3 regions of the Sphingobium sp. R-21 genome follow, and region 2 is predicted to be linked to each of the others. Evidence: riboswitches for the same ligand, from Rfam matches in the RefSeq annotation. Region 2 holds a riboswitch; each other region holds the start of a gene.

Region 1 (5,109 bases), on a different replicon from region 2:
TGCTGCACCATCCGATATTGCGCGCCATTCCGCGCATCCGCGTGCCCCAGGCGTGGACGGTGTGCGGCGGCCCCGCCTATGTCGACGCCGCGAGGAGCATCACGGCGCAGCTTGACGGCGCAGCGCGCAGGGGCGCGGCGCAGATCAACGCCGCGCCGCGCCCATAAGCCGTCAGAAGCGCACACGCACGCCGCCGAAGGCCGATCGCCCATAGGTGCCATAGCCATAGACCGTGGCGTATTTCGCATCGGTGACATTGTCGATGCGGCCATAGATTTCCAGCTTCTCCATGATCGGAAAAGACGCCCGGATGTTCGCTATCGCATAGCCGTCCAGCCGTACCAGATTGGTCGCGTCGTTGAAGCTGTCGCCCACCATCGTCACGGTGGCGCCGGTCGACAGGCCGAAGGGCCAGACATAATCCGCCGAAACGCTGACCGCGTCGGGGGCGCGGCGGGGCAGCCGGGCGCCGCTACTGCGGTCGCGCGCATCGACATGGCTGTAGGCGGCCGTGACGGTCAGCGCATCGACCGGCCTCAGCGTCAGCATCGCCTCCACCCCCTTGGCGCGGGTGCGGTCGAGATTATTATACCCGCCATAGAGGCCGATCGAATAATCATAGTTGATCTGGTTTCTGGTATCGCGGCGGAACGCCGTGACGGAGAGGATCGCCCGGTCGCCGTCGAGCCTCTGGTCAAAACCGATATCGTAGCTTTTCGACCGCTCGGGACGCAGGCCGGCATTGCCGACATCGGCGCCGTAAAGCTGGTAGAGCGACGGCGCCTTGAACCCCTCGCCATAGCTCATGCGGATATTGGTCGCGCCGGCATTGGGCGTGTAGTTGGCGTTGGCGCCGAAGGTCGTCGCGCCGCCGAACTGGCTGTGATCGTCATGCCGCACGCCGCCGGTCAGCGACAGGCCGGCAAGGGGCTTGACGACGGCCAGCGCATAGACGCTGTCGATATCGGCCTTGTGGCGTTCGGTGGAACCGAAGCCGGAAAAATCATAGTCGGGCCGCTCATGTTCATAGCCGAAGACCAGCTTCGCCTGATCGACCGGCTGGTAGACCCCTTCATATTCGAAGCGCAAATTGGTGCCGGAATAGGCATAAGGCCCGAAAGCGGACGTATAGTCGCGGTCGATGCGGAACCAGGTGACGGCCGCCCGATTGGTGAGCCTGCCGTCGAACAGCGCGAGGTTGAGGCCCGCATAGCCGACATATTGATCCGATTTCGAGGAGTCCGTGGTGCTGTCCACCACGCCATTGTCGGTATCCAGGTCGGCATGGATATAATAGCCGCGCAGGTCGAGGTTGAGGGTATCGGTGAAGGACAGCTTCAGCCTGGCATTGGCGGCGATATTCTCATAGCCGTCCTTTTCGGTGCCGCTGGCGGCGGAGGAAATGCCGTCGGTGTTGAAATAGGCGATGCCGACGCCGCCCGACGCGATGCCGCTGCCGCCCGAAACGTCCGCCTTCGCGTTCAGCGTATTGCTGTAGCCGTAATCGACGGAGGCATTGCCGGCAAAGCCGGTGCCGGGCGTTCCGGTCATGACGTTGACCACGCCGCCGATCGCCTGGCTGCCGTAGACGATCGAGTTGGAGCCGCGCAAAATCTCGATCCGCTGGATATTGCCGGTCAGCAGATTGCCGAAATCGTACATGTCGCCGATGCCGCTGGGGTCGTTGACCTTGACCCCGTCGATCAGCACCAGCGTCTGCGTCGTTTCCGCGCCGCGCAACGAAACCCCGGTCACGCCGCCCAGGCTGCCGCTGCGGTTGAAGCGCACGCCCGGCGTGGTGGCCAGCAGGTCGACCACGCTGACGCTCTGGCGGGTGCGGATGGTGTCGGCGTCGATCACGGTGACGGCCTGGCCGACCTCGTCGCGCGGCTGTTCGATGCCCAGCGCGGTGACGATGATCTCATCCTCCGCCAGCGCAGGTGCGGCCGCGAGCAAGGCGGCGATGGAAACGGAAATCCTCAACATGTCTGTCTTCCCCCTGAGCGCGATGCAACATGGCTCAGGGCGTCCGCTCATGCGGCCGGACAGGGGAAAATGGCTGGCGCCCGCGCCCTCCCCCACACCGATGCGGCCCCGCGCCGCTTCGTCGCTCAGACGGAGAACACCGTGCCGTGGCCATACCCTGGACCAAGGCAAGAGCGACCATGCGTCGGCAGGTCTCCTGGCTCGCGGGTCAATGCGGCGATGCACGCCTTCCCGGACTTGCGTCCAGTGGCCGGCCCTGGGGGCCGAAGTGCATCGCGCTCACCGCTTACAGTTGCAGGGACAGCCGCGGATTGGGACGGCTTCCCGTCCGCACCGCATTCCCGTTTTCAGCCCTTCCGGGCACCGGCGCGATCTTCCTTGCGCGCAGGGGCTTTGCCCTGCCCGCGCCGGGCGCCATAAGGGAAAGCGGCGGCCATGCCAAGGGGCAGCCGCAGAAGGAGATTGCATGTCGTTCGCCATCAACGCCGCCGATGTCGAGGATGCGGCGCGGGTCATCGCCCCCGCCGCCATCCGCACCCCCCTGCTGGAAAATGCGGCGCTCAACGCCCGCTGCGGCCGGCGGGTGCTGGTGAAGTTCGAGGGCGCGCAGCACAGCGGATCGTTCAAGTTCCGCGGTGCCTACAACCGGCTGGCCCGGCTGGACGCCGGGGAGCGAAAGGCAGGCGTCGTCGCCTGGTCATCGGGCAATCATGCCCAGGGCGTCGCCTTTGCGGCGCGCTTGCTGGGGATCGCGGCGACGATCGTGATGCCGGCCGACGCGCCCGCGATCAAGACGGCGAACACGCGGGCACTGGGCGCCGAAGTCGTTGCCTATGACCGCTTCACCGATAACCGGGAGGAGATCGCCACGCGGCTGGCGACCGAGAGGGGCGCGGTGCTGGTGCCGTCCTTCGACGATCCCTTCATCATGGCGGGCCAGGGCACGATCGGGCTGGAGATCATGGAGCAGGCCGCCGAAGCTGGCGCGAAGATCGGCCAGATCCTGGTCAATTGCGGCGGCGGCGGCATGGTGTCGGGGATCGCGACGGCGGTGAAGGCGCGCATGCCCGAGGTCAACATCCATGCGGTGGAACCGGAAGCGTTCGACGATACGGCGCGGTCCCTGGCCAGCGGCAAGCGGGAAAGCGTGTCGCCCGATGCGCGGTCGATCTGCGACGCGCTGCTGTCTCCGACGCCGGGAGCGCTGACCTTTCCCATCAACCAGGCGCTGTTGTCCGGGGGCCTGGCGGTGAGCGACGATCAGGTGCGCGACGCGATGCGCTTTGCCTTTTCCGTGCTCAAGCTGGTGGTCGAGCCGGGCGGAGCCGCATCGCTGGCGGCCATGCTGGCCGGAATTGCTCCGCCTGCCGAAGGGGCCGGCGTCGTGGTGATTTCAGGCAGCAATGTCGATCCCGACAGCTATGCCCGGATCATAGGCGGCGGCGCATGATGCGGCTGATGGGGGCAGTGCTGGCTGGCGGGCGGTCCAGCCGGTTCGGCAGCGACAAGGCGCAGGCGATGCTGGAGGGGCGCACCCTGCTGGAGCATGCGGTCGAGGCTCTCGGCCGCCATGTCGAAACCGTCGTGGTATGCGGCCGGCAGGTGGAGGGCATGATCGGGCTGGCGGATCGGCCCGCCGCGGACATGGGGCCGTTGGGCGGCCTCAACGCGGCGCTGCATCATGCCCTGGCGCAGGGTTATGACGCCGTGCTGACGACCGGGTGCGACGTGCCCGCCTATCCGGACGGCCTGGCGCAGGCCCTGATCGGCCCTGAACCCGCCATCCTCAAGGGGCAGCAACTGGCCGGATTCTGGCCCGCTTCGCTGGCGGGCGAACTGGATGCCCATCTGGCGGAGGACAATAACAGATCGATCCGGGGCTGGCTGGAGCGGGTCGGCGCCCGGATCATCGACCGGCCCGAATTCGTGCTGCCCAACATCAACCGGCCGGAGGATCTGCAGGCTCTGGCAAAGGACAGTCGATGAATGGAGTGCTTCCGCCAAGGCACCTGAACGAGGCAAGCCGCGAAAGCATCCCGTTCCGGCTTTGAACGGGAATCCCGCTTCGCGGGTCGTTATTTGGTCAGGGCTACAGCCGCCATGGTCTCCACCGGCGCATGCGTCCCGGCCACCGCCTCCCCGATCAGCAGAAGCGTCGGGTCTTCGTCGCTGATCGTCCGCACCAGGAAGGCCAGAGCCGACAGCTTGCCCCGGATCAGCCGTTCCGTCGGCAGGGAGACATTGACTGCCACCATCACCGGCGTTTCGGGATCGCGCCCGGCGGCGATCAGGCAATGGCTGATCTCGCCCGCCGCGGCCCGGCCCATATAGATGCCGATCGTGCCGCCCGGACGGGCCAGCGCTTCCCAATCCAGCTTCAGCGGTTCGCCCGCCTTCAGATGCGCTGTGACCAGCGTCAGCCCCCGCGCCACGCCGCGCAGGGTGAGCGAGGCATGGCCGCTCGCCGCCGCAGCGCTGGCCGTGGTGATGCCGGGGCAGATGCGCACGGAAACGCCCGCCTCCGCCAGATGCGCCATCTCTTCCGCCGATCGGCCAAAGACCGAGGGGTCGCCGCCCTTCAGGCGCACGACGCGCCTGCCCGCCCTGGCGGCCGCGAGCAGCAGGTCGTTGATGCTGTCCTGCGCCCTGGAATGGCGGCCCGAACGCTTGCCGACGCTGACGCGCTCCACCCCCGGGGGAATGAGGTCGATCACGCCCGGCCCGACCAGCGCGTCGTAGAAGACGACCTCTGCCGCGGCGATCAGCCTTTCCGCCTTGCGCGTGAGCAGGTCCGGATCACCCGGCCCCGCGCCGACCAGCCAGACCTGTCCGGGCGCGATCAGGTCCTGGGGCAGTTCATTCGGCTGCATGAAGCGTCTCCTGCATGCTTTGGGCAAGGATATTGGCGAGCGCGGGGCGGCATGACCCGCAATTGGTGCCCGCGCCCAGCGCCTTGCCGATGGCGGGCACATCAACCAGTTGCTGTTCGCGGATCGCGGCGACGATCTGGTTGAGGCCGATGTCGAAGCAGACGCAGATGGTCGCCCCCTTGTCCGGCTGGCTGCCAGGTCCGCGCGCCGCAAGGACGGAACCGCCGACCCCCTCGACCAGCAACTGGCCGAT
Region 2 (5,109 bases):
GCGCCTGGTCTTCTCGAAGCGCTTTTCGAACCCGCGTTGGAACCGGACCAGCGGATTGCGGGAAGCGGGCGCCCCGGCCAGGTGCATATCGCCCCCCTCGACATGGGGCTTCAGCAGATACATCGCCATGGTCGGCACCAGCGTCCGCGACAGGATGAAGGACGCAATCATCGCGAATACGACGGACAGGGCCATCGGCACGAACAGGAAGCCTGCAACTCCGGGCAGGAAGAACATCGGCACGAAAACGATGCATATGCACAGCAGCGATACGAAGGCTGGCGTCACGATCTGCGCCGCGCCGTCCAATATGGCTTCGATCACGCCCTTGCCCTGTTCCAGATGCCAGTTGATATTTTCTATGGTCACGGTCGCATCGTCGACCAATATGCCGACCGCCAGGGCCAGGCCGCCCAGCGTCATGACGTTCAGCGTCTGGCCGAAAGCCGCCAGCGCCGCGATAGCGGCCAATATGGCGAGCGGGATCGACAGGGCGATGATCACCGTCGAACGCCAGGATCCCAGGAACAGCAGGATCATCAACGACGTCAGCGCCGCGGCGATCGCGCCTTCATGGATGACGCCTTCCACGGCTGCCTTCACGAAGAGCGACTGGTCGCCGATGGGCAGGATCTTGAGCGCGTCGGGCAGGCCCGCGGCAATCTGCGGCAGTTTCTGCTTGACGCCGTCCACGATTGCCAGGGTGGAGGTCGCGCCGTTCTTGAGGATGGTCAGCAGCACCGACCGGCTGCCCTCGACATGCACGATATTCTGCTGCGGGCCGCTGCCGTCGCGAACATGCGCGACGTCCCGCATGGTGATGGTCGCGCCGTTCACGACCTTGACCGGCAGGTCGTTCAGAGCCTCTATGGAGGACGGGGCGTTGTTCAACTTCACGCTATATTGCGTTTCGCCGATCTTGACGAAGCCGGCCGGGTTGATCTGGTTCTGCGCCGCGATGGCAGCGCCCACATCCTGCGCCGACAGACCCTTCGATTGAAGCGCCAGCGGGTTGAGGTCAATCTGAACCTGCCGCTGCTTGCCGCCGGACGGGAATGGCATGGCAAGACCGGGCACCGTGATCAGGGGCGGGCGGACCTGGTTCATGCCCATGTCGAACAATTGCTGTTCCGACAGCCCCTTTCCCGACAGGGCAAGCTGGAGGATGGGAACGGTCGACGCACTATAGTTCAGGATCAGCGGTGGCGTAATTCCCGGCGGCATCTGGCGCAGGACGGTCTGCGACACCGATGTCACCTGCGCCGTGGCGGTCCGGATGTCGGCGCCCGGCTGGAAATAGATCTTGATGACGCCGATACCCTGAAGCGACTGGCTCTCGATATGGTCGATATCATTGACCGTCGTCGTCAGCACCCGCTCATAGGGATTGACGATGCGGTTCGCCATGTCCTCCGGCGACAGGCCCGCATATTGCCAGGCAACGGCCACCACCGGGATGCGGATGTTGGGGAAGATGTCGACCGGGGTGCGCACGGCCGCCAGAACCCCGCCGATCGCGATCAGGATTGCCATTACGATGAAGGTCAGCGGACGATGCAGGGCAACCTTGACGATATCGATCATTCACGACTCCACGCAAGCGCCGCCAGGTGATCCCCGCCGCACATGAAACGCGACCTCTCCGGATATATTTTTCGCCTTCTGGGACAGTGACGAACAGCGCCAGGAAATGCGCATATCTTTTTTTCGCATTTTCAGGCGATTGTCCGTGACCGGCCTGCCTGACAATGCGCCCAAGAATGCGACGACATCCCCGACCATGGGCGGAGTGCTGCGGCAATGAGGGGGCATAGCCCGCGCACATCCGCCCGACGGTCATGGGACACCGCCGCATTCGAAAACGCCCATGCGCCCTTGGACATTCCACGTCTAATATATAATATGGCATGATCGATATCTTTGACGACATGATAATATGGACCTGCGCCACCTTCGTTATTTCCTGTGCGTCGCTGAAGAGATGCATTTTGGCCGCGCCGCGCTTCGCCTCGGCATATCCCAGCCGCCGCTCAGCCAGCAAATCCGCGCCCTGGAGGAGGAGCTTGGCGTCCGCCTGTTCGATCGCACCAGCCGCAAGGTGCGCCTGACGGAGGCGGGCCGGCTGTTCGAGCCGGAAGCCCGCAGGACGCTTGCCCAGGCCGACCGCGCAGCACAGATCGCGCGCATGGCGCAGCGTGCGGAGATCGGGCGGCTGGGGCTGGGTTTCACTACGTCCGGACCCTTCGTGCCGCCGATCGCGCGCGCGCTCTACCGCTTCCGCAAAGCCCATCCGGACGTCGAACTGATCCTGCGCGAACAGGGCCGCGACGAACAGATAGAGGGGGTCGCCAGCCGCCAGCTCGATCTTGGAATCTTGCGTGATTTCACGGCATTGACGCTGTCTGATGGCTTGCTGTCGCAATGCCTGCTCAAGGAAGAGATGGTGCTGGCGCTGCGCGCGGATCATCCGCTGGCGCTAAGGGCGGCCCCACCCCGGATTGCCGACCTTTTCGATGAACCGCTGGTCCTGTACGGCGCACCCAATGGCACAGGCTTCACGGAACATTTCCGGGCCCTTTGCACGGAGGCTGGCTTCGTCCCCAAAATCTCCCATGAAGCCCGCAGCCTGGCCACCCTGCTGGGCCTGGTTTCGGCGGGGTTCGGGCCTACGGTCATACCCTTGTCAATGGCGCGGCTGCACCTTGACAATGTGGTCAACCGCCCGTTCGACTTGCCGGTCATGAGTTCGCTCTGGCTGATCCACGATCGGGAACTGTCGCCCACCGGCCTGGCGTTCCTCGATACCCTGCTCGAAGAATGCCGGTCGACCGGAATCACCTCCAGCGACAGCCGATGCGCCACCGCGCCATGACGGAGGTCATCGCCCAATGCCTCATCAGGGAACGACCGCTGATGAAGGCGCCGATGAAGCGCCCCTTCCCATTTCTTTTCCCAGCCTCTATGCACGGCCGTGAAGATCGGTTTCGGTTGGTCTTCATGATCGCGCCGGTGCCCTCGCAAGGGGCTTAATAGGGAATGCGGTGATGAATCCGCAGCTGTCCCTGCAACTGTAAGCGGTGAGCGAGACGCATAGCGATCCTCCGGAGCGCCGGATGATCAGCCACTGGGCCGGACGCTAAACCATGCGAGGCCTGGGAAGGCCATGCGCCGAGCCGTGACCCGCAAGCCAGGAAACCTGCCTGCGTCTGGTCGCTCTTGCCTTGGTCCAGGGGATGGCCGCGGCACGGTCCTCCGTCTGAGCGACGCTTCTCGCAGCGGGAGCTGCTGTCCGCATGCCGGGCGCAAGAGCGTCCGTCCGGCATGAAGGCGGTTTCCGTCCGGTTTCGCAGACGCCGACGGGATACCGTCCGATGACCATTTCCTCCGATGCGCAGGCATCGATGCAGGCGCCTCCTGGCGGCCTGCGTCGCCGCGCCACCGGCATGTTCGCCGGTCTCATCGCCGCCAATCTGGCCGCCTGGATCGCGGCCTTCACCATCTTCGCGGGCGATCCCGTCATGCTCGGTACGGCGGTGCTTGCCTGGAGCCTGGGCCTGCGCCATGCCGTCGACGCCGATCATATCGCCGCCATCGACAATGTGACCCGCAAGCTGATGCAGGACGGCCAGCGGCCCCTTACGGTCGGCTTCTGGTTCGCCATCGGCCATAGCGGCATCGTGCTGATCGCCGCTGTCCTCATCGCATTCGCCGCCAATGCCCTCAGCCGCGTCGAAGCCGCAGGAGCCATTGGCGGCACCATTGCGACGCTGGTGTCCGCGACCTTCCTCCTTGCCATTGCGGCGATGAATCTGGTCATCCTGCGATCCGTGCTCAAGACCTTCAATCATGTTCGAAGGGGTGGCGCCTATATCGATGAAGATATGGACATTCTTCTGGGCAATCGGGGTCTCCTGTCGCACCTTTTCCGCCCGCTTTTCCGGCTGGTGACGCGAAGCTGGCACATGGCGCCGCTCGGCTTTCTTTTCGGTCTGGGCTTCGATACCGCGACAGAGGTTGCCATTCTGGGCCTTTCCGCCGGCCAGGCCGCCAGCGGCCTTTCCATCGCGACCGTCCTTATCTTCCCCCTGCTCTTTGCGGTGGGGATGGCGTTGATCGACACCACGGACGGCGCGCTGATGATGGGCGCCTATCAGTGGGCGTTCGTGAAACCGATCCGCAAACTCTACTATAATATCACCATAACGCTGATGTCGGCTCTGGTCGCGCTGCTGATCGGCGGGATCGAGGCGGCGGCGCTGCTGGGCGACAAGCTCGGCCTCAGCGGCGGCATCTGGACCCTCGCCGCCGATTTGGGCGCCCATTTCAACAGCCTTGGCTTCATCATCATCGGCCTGTTCGCCGCCTGCTGGCTGGCGAGTTGGGCCTTCTATCGCTGGAAGGGCTTCGACGAGATCGAACTCATCCCCGCCGCTGGCCACCAACCGCAAGGAAATCCCGCATGAAAAAGGTATCTGCAACCGTCATCACCGGCTTTCTGGGTGCCGGCAAGACCACGCTGATCCGTCACCTCATCCAGCATGCCGGCGGCCGTCGTCTGGCCCTTATCATCAATGAATTCGGGGATGTGGGCGTCGATGGCACGCTGGTTCAGGGGTGCGGCGACGAAGCCTGCCCGGATGACGACATCATCGAACTGGCCAATGGCTGCATCTGCTGCACCGTGGCCGACGATTTCCTGCCGACCATGCAGAAACTGCTCGATCGCCCTGTCCCGCCTGATCACATCATCATAGAGACCAGCGGCCTTGCCCTGCCCAAGCCGCTGGTGAAGGCGTTCCAATGGCCCGACATCCGGACGCGGGCCACGGTCGACGGCGTCATCGCCTTGATCGACGCCGACGCGCTCGCCGCCGGCCGCTTCGCCCATGACGAAGTCGCGCTCGCGGCCGCCCGTGCTGCGGACCCCACGTTGGATCATGACAGCCCGATCGAGGAATTGTTCGAAGATCAACTCGCCTGTGCCGACCTCGTCCTGCTCAACAAGACCGACCTGGTGGAGCCGGACCGCCTGGTGGCGTTGGAGCAGGAACTGGCCCGGGAAATCCGACCCGGCGTCCGCATCCTCCGCACCGCCAGGGGAGAGATTGA
Region 3 (5,109 bases), on a different replicon from region 2:
GGCACGGCGACCTACGAAATCGTGCCACCGACCGAAGAGGAGACCGAAGCCAAGATACGAACGCTGACCGGACGAGACTGGCCATTCCTTGTTGCCTGCGATGGATCTGAGGTGGTGGGCTATGCCTACGCCACGCAGTTCCGCGATCGGCCGGCCTACGCTTATGCCTGCGAGAACAGCATCTACGTGGCGCACGACAGGCGCGGTAGCGGCATCGGCAAGCTGCTCCTCATGGCCTTGCTGAAGGCCGCTGAAGCCCATGGCTTCCGGCAGATGGTCGCCGTCATCGGCGGGGGTGAACCTGCCTCCGTAGCGCTCCACGCGTCCTGCGGTTTTGAGCATGTCGGTCGCCTCACCGGCATGGGCTGGAAGGCAGGCCGCTGGCTCGACACGGTTTACATGCAGCTTCCCTTGGGCGGCGGCATCGCGACCGCGCCGGCTGCTTCCGGGAAGGACTGACGACCATGTCGCTGTTCGAACGCTATCTCTCGCTGTGGGTGGCCCTGTGCATCGCGATCGGGATCGGTCTTGGCCATTTGCTCCCGAGCGCCTTCGAGACCATCGCAGCGCTGGAGATCGCCAACGTCAACCTCGTCGTTGCGGGGCTGATCTGGTTGATGATCATCCCGATGCTGCTGCGGGTCGATTTCGGCGCGCTGCATAGCCTTCGGCAACACTGGCGCGGTATCGGCGTCACCCTTGTGGTGAACTGGGCGATCAAGCCATTCTCGATGGCGCTGCTCGGGACGTTCTTCCTCCGCTATTTGTTCGTCCCGATGCTGCCGGCAGGCGCATCCTCGTCCTATATTGCGGGCCTGATCCTGCTGGCCGCAGCGCCATGCACGGCAATGGTCTTCGTCTGGTCGAACCTTGTCGACGGTGAGCCGAACTACACATTGAGCCAGGTGGCACTGAACGACTTGATCATGATCTTTGCCTTCGCACCGCTCGTCGGCCTGCTGTTGGGCGTGGCATCAATCACCGTGCCGTGGAACACACTGGCGCTGTCGGTGGGGCTCTACATCGTCGTCCCGGTTATCATCTCCCAACTGCTCCGCCGAGCGCTTCTTCGCGGCGGCGAGAAGGGACTTCAGCATTTCCTGTCCGCCATCAGCCCGATCAGCCTTGCCAGCCTGCTGCTGACGCTGGTGCTGCTGTTCGGCTTCCAGGGTGAGCAGATCATCCGGCAACCGCTGGTGATCGCGCTGATTGCCGTGCCGATCCTGTTTCAGGTCTATCTCAACGCCGGCATCGCCTACTGGCTCAGCCGCCGTTTCGGCGTGGCGTGGTGCGTCGCCGGCCCTTCGGCGCTGATCGGCGCCTCCAACTTCTTCGAACTGGCTGTGGCCGCCGCCATCAGCCTCTTTGGGCTCAGTTCCGGCGCCGCGCTGGCAACGGTCGTAGGCGTGCTGGTGGAAGTGCCGGTGATGCTGTCCATTGTCGCCTTGGTAAAGCGAACCCGTCCCTGGTATGAGAAAGCCATTGCCGCATGAGATTGCGTGAACTCACCGCCCCCGATCATCTGCCTGCCTTGGACAAGGCCTTTGCGCTGGCTCGTCCCGCCGCTGGCCTTGGCCCGGACCAGCCGCCTCTGCGCTTTCTACTGCTCTACGGCTCGCTGCGAGAGCGCTCCTTCTCTCGCCTCGCCGTGGAAGAGGCCGCCCGCCTGCTGCAATATTTCGGTGCTGAGACGCGGATCTTCGATCCCAGCGACCTGCCGCTGCCAGATCAGGTGGCGGGAGACGATCACCCTGCGGTGCATGAATTGCGCGAGCATGCGCTGTGGTCGGAAGGCATGGTCTGGTGCAGCCCGGAACGGCACGGCCAAATCAGCGGCATCATGAAGACGCAGATCGACCACCTGCCGCTCCAGATTCGCGGGATGCGGCCGACGCAAGGGCGGACGCTTGCAGTCATGCAGGTGTCCGGCGGCTCCCAATCGTTCAATGCCGTCAACACGCTGCGCCTGCTGGGTCGCTGGATGCGGATGTTCACGATCCCCAACCAGTCGTCGGTGGCGATGGCTTACAAGGAGTTCGACCAAGACGGCCGGATGCGGGCGTCGAGCTACTACGAGCGCATCGTCGATGTGATGGAGGAATTGGTCCGCTTTACGGTACTTATGCGACCGCATGCGGCGCAACTTGTGGATCGCTATTCCGAGCGCAAGGAAGCCGGAATTTCGGTTGATGCCGAGTCTGACCATTCGGCAGTCGCGATAGCGCCGCAATGTTGATTGACGGCTAGCAGCCCGGCACGGCGAAAATCAGGATCAGCAACCATGGCATCCGGCTGTACGACGGACTCAGCCGGGTTCTGGCCCATACTCGCGATATCCCGTGTCCTGTTGTCGCTGGTTAAGCGCCTGGTTCTCATGCGGATATCGGCCATCTCGCCTTGGCTCGGTCTCGCGGCGGCGTGAGATTAGGCTCTTGCGGAGCATTGACCCTCCCGCTAACGCACCTCTGCCCGGGACGATGGCTTCATCGTCCCGGGCATGATCGCGCCGGTGCCTCGAAAGAGGCTTAAAAGGGAACGCGGTGAGGATGGCTCCGGCCATCCAAATCCGGGGCTGTCCCTGCAACTGTAAGCGGCGAGCGCGATGCATATCGCTTCCTCCAGTGTGAGGAGGCAGCCACTGGACCGGACGCTAAATCCTGCGAGGTCTGGGAAGGCCGTGCATCAAGCTATGACCCGCGAGCCAGGAGACCTGCCAGCGTCTGGTCGCTCTTGCCCGGTCCAGGGGATGGCCAAGGCACGGTATCTTTCCGTTTGAGCGACGAACGGGCGGTGGAGGCCGCATCGGTTCGCGTGGCGGTCGCTCTATGGCGTCCGGCTGCTGACGTGCGCCGACCGTCGCTGGCGGCACGTCTCCACCCGAATGTCGCGTGACGCCGGGAAGACATGCAATGGAATGGAAAAATGTAGGATTTTGGCTGGCCACCGGGCTGGCCGCCACCACGACGCAGCAGGCCGGCGCGGAAACCGCCGCGGACAGCTCAGCCGAAATCATCGTGTCGGGCGTTCGGCCGGGAGCATTGCTCCAAGAGACGGAAACCGGATCGCGCCTGGGGCTGACCGCGCTCGAAACGCCAGCCAGCGTCGCACAGATTGATGGCGACGCGATCCGCGCTCGGGGCGATCTGGACATAATGTCGGCCGTAACCCGTGCACCGGGCGTCACCACCTCCGCCAATCCGGGCAATGGCGGCACGGCCCTGTCGCTGCGCGGCTTTTCCGGTCAGGGTTCAGTGCTGCAACTGGTTGATGGTGTCCGGCTGTTCCCGGTCGCGGGCACGATCACCTTCCCCACCGATCCGTGGAATGTCGAGCGGATCGAATTGCTGAACGGCCCCGCCTCCGTGCTCTACGGACAGGGCGCACTGGGCGGCGCGGTGAACATCATCACCAGATCCCCCAATGCCGAACGCACCGAATTTGACGCGGAAGCAGGATATGGCTCGCAGGATAGCTGGCGCGCGGCGGCAGGTGTCGGTGGACCGCTGGGCGAGATGCTCTCCTACCGGATCGACGCCAGCTACCGGGCGTCGGACGGGTATGTCGACCGTGGCCATTCCAAGAGCCTCGCGCTCTCGGGTGCGCTGCGCTTCCGGCCAAGCGACAGCTTCACGCTCACCCTGCGTAACGACTATGGCAATCAGCGGCCGATGGAATATTTCGGCACGCCACTGATCGACGGGGCGTTGGTGAAGGACAACCAGCGGCGCAACTATAATGTCGCCGACGCCAGCCTGCACTATCGCGACAATCGGACCACGCTGACCGCCGACTGGACGGTGGCCGAAGGCATCACCCTCTCCAACGCCGCCTATCGCCTTACCAGCAAGCGTCTGTTCAAAAATCTGGAGAGCTATTTCTACAATGACGACACCGGCTTGATCAACCGAATGGACAATCTGGGCATCTTCCATGACCAGACCCAATATGGCGATCAGGCGACCATCCGCATTAGCAAGCCGATTGCGGGCCTGAAAAACGATCTGGTCGTCGGCTTCGACGCCAATCTCATCAAGCTCACTTATTCCAATGATTTCGGATCGGACCCACAGGAGGATGCTGTCGATCCCTTCGACTTCGATCCGGGCCTGTTCTACGACACGCAGGGCATCGCGCCCCGCTATCGCACGCGGACCAACGAATATAGCTTCTTTGCCGAAGACCGCTTGGCGCTGACCGATCAGCTTTCGGTGGTCGCAGGCATCCGGCACGAGCGTGACAAGGTGCAACGCTGGAACATCGTCTATAACCCGGACGGCAGCACCAGCGAGGTCAATGCCTTTCCCAATGGTGCGACCAATCGGAAATTCCGCAACACCACTTGGCGGATCGGCGGCGTCTATCGGCCGACCTCCAATATCTCGTTCTATGGGCAATATTCGACCGGCGTAGATCCGCTCGGCACGCTGACCACCTTCACCACCAATGCGACCCAGTTCGCCTTCACCAACGCGACCGGCGATCAGGTCGAGGGCGGCATCAAGGCCATGTTCCTCGATGGCAAGGGCAGCGCCACTCTGGCGGCCTATCGTATCGTCAAGAAGAAGCTGGTGGCGCAGCAGACGCCGACTAGTCCCATAGAACAGATCGGCCAGCGGTCCGCCAAGGGTGTGGAGGCTTCGGTGACGCTGCAACTGACCGACCGCTTCGGCATCGACGCGAATGGCACAGTGCTGGACGCTAATTTCGATGACTTCATCAGCGGCGGCACCAGCTATACCGGCAACACGCCACCCAATGTGCCTGAAGTAGCGGCGAACCTGTCCGTCTATTGGGCGCCCATTGACGCGCTGCGGGCCAATGCCAGTTTGCGCTATGTCGGCCGGAGCTTCTCGGACAACGCCAACAGCCACCGGGTGCCGGGCTATGCCGTGGTGGATGCGGGGTTGACCTATGCGTTCACCCCCAATCTCGCGGCGAACCTGCGGGTCTATAATCTCTTTGACAAGGATTATGCGACCACCACCTATAATGACGAGCAGTGGATATTGGGCCGCCCCCGTTCCATCGACATTTCGGTGACGGCTCATTTCTGACGCACGCGCCCGGTGGCGTCATCGCGGCAAGCGATGGCTGTATCTGACCCATCGC

Evidence for each region. A riboswitch is a leader RNA that binds a small molecule or an ion and turns the genes downstream of it on or off. The one in region 2 is predicted to bind cobalamin.
Region 1: it holds a riboswitch for cobalamin, as region 2 does, so the genes downstream of both, ACN9MX_RS07550 (TonB-dependent receptor plug domain-containing protein) here and ACN9MX_RS20010 (HoxN/HupN/NixA family nickel/cobalt transporter) in region 2, are expected to answer to the same signal.
Region 3: it holds a riboswitch for cobalamin, as region 2 does, so the genes downstream of both, ACN9MX_RS06965 (TonB-dependent receptor) here and ACN9MX_RS20010 (HoxN/HupN/NixA family nickel/cobalt transporter) in region 2, are expected to answer to the same signal.

What each region holds. Positions count from the first base shown of each region.
Region 1 covers NZ_CP184374.1:1,592,296-1,597,404, forward strand. Annotated here, with positions in the region: gene ACN9MX_RS07545 (ABC transporter substrate-binding protein) at 1-167, shown strand, start outside; gene ACN9MX_RS07550 (TonB-dependent receptor plug domain-containing protein) at 172-1,986, opposite strand; cobalamin riboswitch at 2,156-2,369, opposite strand; gene ACN9MX_RS07555 (threonine ammonia-lyase) at 2,453-3,436, shown strand; gene mobA (molybdenum cofactor guanylyltransferase) at 3,436-3,972, shown strand; gene cobA (uroporphyrinogen-III C-methyltransferase) at 4,062-4,856, opposite strand; gene ACN9MX_RS07570 (molybdopterin-dependent oxidoreductase) at 4,843-5,109, opposite strand, start outside.
Region 2 covers NZ_CP184375.1:1,183,857-1,188,965, reverse strand. Annotated here, with positions in the region: gene ACN9MX_RS20020 (efflux RND transporter permease subunit) at 1-1,584, opposite strand, end outside; gene ACN9MX_RS20015 (LysR substrate-binding domain-containing protein) at 1,937-2,872, shown strand; cobalamin riboswitch at 2,991-3,218, shown strand; gene ACN9MX_RS20010 (HoxN/HupN/NixA family nickel/cobalt transporter) at 3,372-4,463, shown strand; gene cobW (cobalamin biosynthesis protein CobW) at 4,460-5,109, shown strand, end outside.
Region 3 covers NZ_CP184374.1:1,474,093-1,479,201, forward strand. Annotated here, with positions in the region: gene ACN9MX_RS06950 (GNAT family N-acetyltransferase) at 1-459, shown strand, start outside; gene arsB (ACR3 family arsenite efflux transporter) at 465-1,493, shown strand; gene arsH (arsenical resistance protein ArsH) at 1,490-2,236, shown strand; cobalamin riboswitch at 2,491-2,732, shown strand; gene ACN9MX_RS06965 (TonB-dependent receptor) at 2,910-5,054, shown strand.